DNA from 2 places in the Kineococcus aridisoli genome. Region 2 is predicted to be linked to the other one. Evidence: predicted binding sites of a transcription regulator. Region 2 holds the regulator's gene; the other holds the start of a gene.

Region 1 (2,390 bases), on a different contig from region 2:
TCTTGTTGACGACCAGGGTCGCGAGGGCCTCGCCCTCGACGTCCTCGGCGACGATGACGAGCGGCTTGCCCGACTGCATGACCTTCTCCAGCAGCGGGAGCAGGTCCTTCACCGTGGAGATCTTGGAGTTGAGGATGAGGATGTAGGGGTCCTCGAGCTCGGTCTCCTGACGCTCCGCGTCGGTGACGAAGTAGGGCGAGATGTAGCCCTTGTCGAAGCGCATGCCCTCGGTGAGCTCGAGCTCGAGGCCGAAGGTGTTGCTCTCCTCGACGGTGATGACGCCTTCCTTGCCGACCTTGTCGAGCGCCTCGGCGATGAGCTCGCCGATGGAGGCGTCACCGGCGGAGATCCCGGCGGTGGCCGCGATCTGCTCCTTGGTGGTGACCTCCTTGGCGGCGCCGAGCAGCTGCTCGGTCACGGCCTCGACGGCCTTCTCGATGCCGCGCTTGAGGCCCATCGGGTTCGCACCCGCGGCCACGTTGCGCAGACCCTCGCGCACGAGCGCCTGGGCGAGGACGGTCGCGGTCGTGGTGCCGTCACCGGCCACGTCGTCGGTCTTCTTCGCGACTTCCTTGACGAGCTCGGCCCCGATCTTCTCGTACGGGTCCTCGAGCTCGATCTCCTTGGCGATGCTCACACCGTCGTTGGTGATGGTGGGCGCGCCCCACTTCTTCTCCAGGACGACGTTGCGGCCCTTGGGGCCGAGCGTCACCTTGACAGCGTCGGCGAGCTGGTTCATCCCGCGCTCGAGGCCGCGGCGAGCCTCTTCGTCGAAGGCGATGATCTTGCTCATGCCTGGTGTTCCTCCCAGAAGACGGGCGGTGGACGGCCGGCCGGGTGCCCGCGACGGACGGACGGTGGCGCCGGGGTCACGTCCCCCTGCCCCACCGGCCTCACCGGGTCGGCCGGGAGCTTTCGCTCCCGGGTCGAGGTGCTGCTGGTGCTGTCACTCCCGACTCGAGAGTGCCAACGCCAATGTTGGCACTCCCACCCCCCGAGTGCAAACCCCCCGCCGCCGCGGGGAGCGCGCCCGGACGGGCGGGGCCGGTGCTCCACCCGGGTGGCACCCGGTCCCGTTGAACCCTCCACCAGTGCATCCTGGCAACGGACGGCGATCGACCCTGCACACCAAGTCACGAGGAGCCCACGTGGAGACCCTGCCCCTGCGCATCCAGGCCCTGCGGACGCGGCGCACCGACGAGCTGTCCGGCGACTACGTGCTCGACCCGACCCACAGCCGCATCGGCTTCGTCACCCGGCACGCGATGGTCACCCGCGTGCGCGGGCAGTTCAACGACTTCACCGGCCGCGCGCACCTGGACTTCGCCGACCCGACCGCCTCCTGGGTGGAGCTGAGCATCGAGGTCGCCAGCATCGACACCCGCGACCCGGGCCGGGACGCGCACCTGCGCACCAACGACTTCTTCGACGCCCCGCGGTACCCGCGGATCACGTTCTCCTCGCGCAGCGTGCAGGAGGTGGGCGCGCGCACCTACCGCGTCGGCGGCGACCTCACCATCAAGGGCACGACGCGCGCCGTGGCGGTGGACTTCGAGCACACCGGCGCGGCCAGGGACCCCTTCGGCACCACCCGCGTCGGCTTCGAGGGGGCGACGACGATCAAGCGCACCGACTACGGGGTGGTGTGGAACGCGGCCCTGGAGACGGGCGGCGTGCTGGTCTCCGAGACGGTGCCGCTGGAGTTCGAGATCTCGGCCACGCCGGCCCCGCGGGACTGACCCGCGGGAGCGGCGGCCGGCGGCTCAGACGGCGCGGACGCTCTCGGCCTGGGGGCCCTTCTGGCCCTGCCCGACCTCGAACTCGACCCGCTGGCCCTCCTCGAGGGAGCGGTAGCCGTCCGCGACGATCGCGGAGTAGTGGACGAACACGTCGGCACCACCGTCGTCGACGGTGATGAAGCCGTAGCCCTTCTCGGAGTTGAACCACTTCACGGTGCCCTGGGCCATTGCTCTCTCCTGGTGCTGCAGCGAGCGGAAGACGCCCCCGGCCCTCGCCGGACGCGGGTCTCACGCTGCCCGCGGCGGTGAGGCCGTGGGCGACGCCCGACGTGCGCTCCCCGAGAGGACGTGCTCATCGAACTGATCGACCGCTGCTCAGGTTAGTGCGGGGAGGGGCTGGTGGGACAAGGTTCGACGATCCTCGTCTTCACGGACCGGTCACGGAGCTCACACGCCCCCGACGACGCCCAGCAGCGGACCGGCCACCCGGCGCACCGCGAGGACCAGCCCGGTGAGCACCGCGGCCGCCACCAGCAGCCAGGCCAGCACCACCAGCAGCACCCCCTCCGGCCCCCGGCGGGTGCGGTGGGCGCCGCGGCGGACGGCCAGCTGGCGGGGTGCGGCGCGACGGCTCAGGGCTGCACGCCCAGG
Region 2 (2,390 bases):
TCGCCGTCGAGGGTCTCCAGCGGGATGGTCGCGCCGAGGGCGGCGGCGGTCATCGGCACCTGCAGCGTGCACAGCAGGTCGTCGCCGCTGCGGTGGAAGACCGGGTGCGGGCGCTCGTGGATCTCGACGTAGAGGTCGCCGGGCGGGCCGCCGGCCGGGCCCACCTCGCCCTGGGAGGCGAGCTGGATGCGCGTGCCGGTGTCGACGCCGGCGGGGATGCGGATCGTCAGCGGCCGGCGGGCGCGCACGCGGCCCTCGCCGCTGCACTCTAGGCACGGCGAGGGCAGGACGGTGCCGAAGCCGTGGCAGGTGGGGCACGGCGCGGTCGTCATGACCTGTCCCAGCAGCGAGCGCACCACGCGCTGCACCGAGCCCTGCCCGTGGCAGATGTCGCAGGTCTCCGGGCTGGTGCCCGGCTGGCAGCAGGTGCCCTTGCAGGTGGGGCACAGGACCGCGGTGTCGACCTGGATGGAGCGCTCACCGCCGAAGGCGGCCTCGGCGAGGTCGACGTCGACGCGGATCAGCGCGTCCTGGCCGCGCTGGGTGCGGCTGGCCGGGCCGGCGCCGCGACCGGCGCCGCCCTGGCCGAAGAAGGCGTCCATGATGTCGGAGAAGCCGAACCCGGCCCCGAAGCCGCCGGCGGCGCCGGGCACGGAGCCGCCGCGGTCGTAGGCGGCGCGCTTGTCGGGGTTGGACAGCGTCTCGTAGGCCTGGGAGACCTCCTTGAACCTGTCCCCCGCCTCGGGGTCGTCGGTGACGTCCGGGTGGAGCTTGCGCGCCAGCTTGCGGTAGGCGCGCTTGATGTCCTCCGCGGAGGCGTCCCGGGAGACGCCGAGGACGTCGTAGTAGTCGCTCACGAGGTCGGGGTTCTCCTGTCGGTGGTCACTGGGCGAGGATGCGGGAGACGTAGCGGGCCACGGCCCGCACCGCGGCCATGGTCGTCGGGTAGTCCATGCGGGTGGGCCCCAGCACGCCGAGGCGGGCCAGGACCTGGTCGGGGCCGGTGCCGTAGCCGCTGGTGACCACGGAGGTCTCCGCGAGCCCGAGGTGCAGGTTCTCCGCGCCGATGCGCACGCTCAGCGCGCCGCGGTCGCCGGCGTCCTCGGTCATCTCCTGCACCAGGCGCAGCAGCACGACGTGCTCCTCCAGCGCCTCCAGGACGCTGCCCAGGGAGGCGGCGAGGTCGGCGCCGGACTTGACGAGGTTCGCGGTGCCGGCGATGACGACGCGCTCCTCCAGGCTCGCGGTCAGGCAGTCGCCCAGGGCGGCGGCGACCTCCGCGGCGACCGCGAGGTCGGCCGGCGGGGTCTGCTGGACGAGGTCGGTGAGCGCCTCGCGCGCCCGCGCCAGACGGCTGCCGCCCACGGCGGCGTTGACCCGGGTGCGCAGCGCGGCCAGGGCGGTGGCCAGCGACTCCGCGTCGACGGCCGAGCGGACGTCGACGACGCGCTGCTCGACGCGGCCGGAGTCGGTGATGAGCACGACGAGCGCGCTGCGGCCGCCGACGGGGACGAGCTCGACGTGGCGCACGGCCGCGCGCGAGAGCGAGGGGTACTGCACGACGGCGGCCTGGCGGGTGATCTGGGCCAGCAGGCGCACGGTGCGGTCGACGACGTCGTCGACGTCGGTGGCGCCGTCGAGGAAGGTCTGGATGGCCCGCTTCTCGGCGGCCGACATGGGCTTGACGCCGGCGAGGCGGTCGACGAAGAGCCGGTAGCCCTTGTCGGTGGGGATGCGCCCGGCGCTGGTGTGCGGCTGGGTGATGTACCCCTCGTCCTCCAGGGCCGCCATGTCGTTGCGGATCGTGGCCGGGGACACGCCCAGCTGGTGGCGCTCGACCAGCGTCTTGGAGCCCACCGGCTCGTGGCTGGACACGTAGTCCTCGACGATCGCGCGCAGCACCGCGAGCCTGCGGTCGTCGCTCATCCCCGCCCCCTCCGCTCTGGCACTCGACACAGCTGAGTGCCAAGTCTAGGTCAGGTGCACCCGCTCGCGCCTCCCCCGCCCCCCGCGCGCACGTCGCTAGCGTGCCGGGGTGACCGCTCCCGCCCACCACGACCGCTACGGCCGCGACGTGCTCTCCGCCGACCCGCACGCGCGCACGCACCCGAAGAAGGTGCACCGCGACGAGCCGGCGGTGGCCGGGCTCGTCGTGGAGGACGTCGAGACCGGCTGGGTCGGCGCCGTCGTGCGGGTGGAGAAGAGCGGCGGGGTGCACGTCGTCGTCCTCGAGGACGCCCGCGGCCGCACCCGCACCTTCCCGCTGGGGCCGGGCTTCTGGGTGGACGGGCAGCCGGTGCGCCTGGTGGCGCCGAAGGCGGCGGCACCGGTGCGCCCCGCGCGCACCGCCAGCGGGTCGGTGGCCGTGGCGGGCGCCCCCGCGCGCACCG

Evidence for each region. The regulator HrcA, encoded in region 2, represses chaperone genes, less so after heat shock. The targets are predictions, from matches to a motif close to GNTNGCACTCGGNNNNNCCGAGTGCNANC.
Region 1: groL (chaperonin GroEL) is a predicted target of HrcA. The motif match lies at 978-1,006, and genes of this name have one in related genera.

The regions. Positions count from the first base shown of each region.
Region 1 covers NZ_JBJLSF010000041.1:25,517-27,906, forward strand. The annotation lists gene groL (chaperonin GroEL) at 1-793, opposite strand, end outside; gene ACRYM2_RS12755 (YceI family protein) at 1,149-1,739, shown strand; gene ACRYM2_RS12760 (cold-shock protein) at 1,764-1,967, opposite strand; gene napA (nucleoid-associated protein NapA) at 2,372-2,390, opposite strand, start outside.
Region 2 covers NZ_JBJLSF010000079.1:8,726-11,115, reverse strand. The annotation lists gene dnaJ (molecular chaperone DnaJ) at 1-857, opposite strand, end outside; gene hrcA (heat-inducible transcriptional repressor HrcA) at 883-1,926, opposite strand; gene ACRYM2_RS18065 (DUF3097 domain-containing protein) at 2,036-2,390, shown strand, end outside.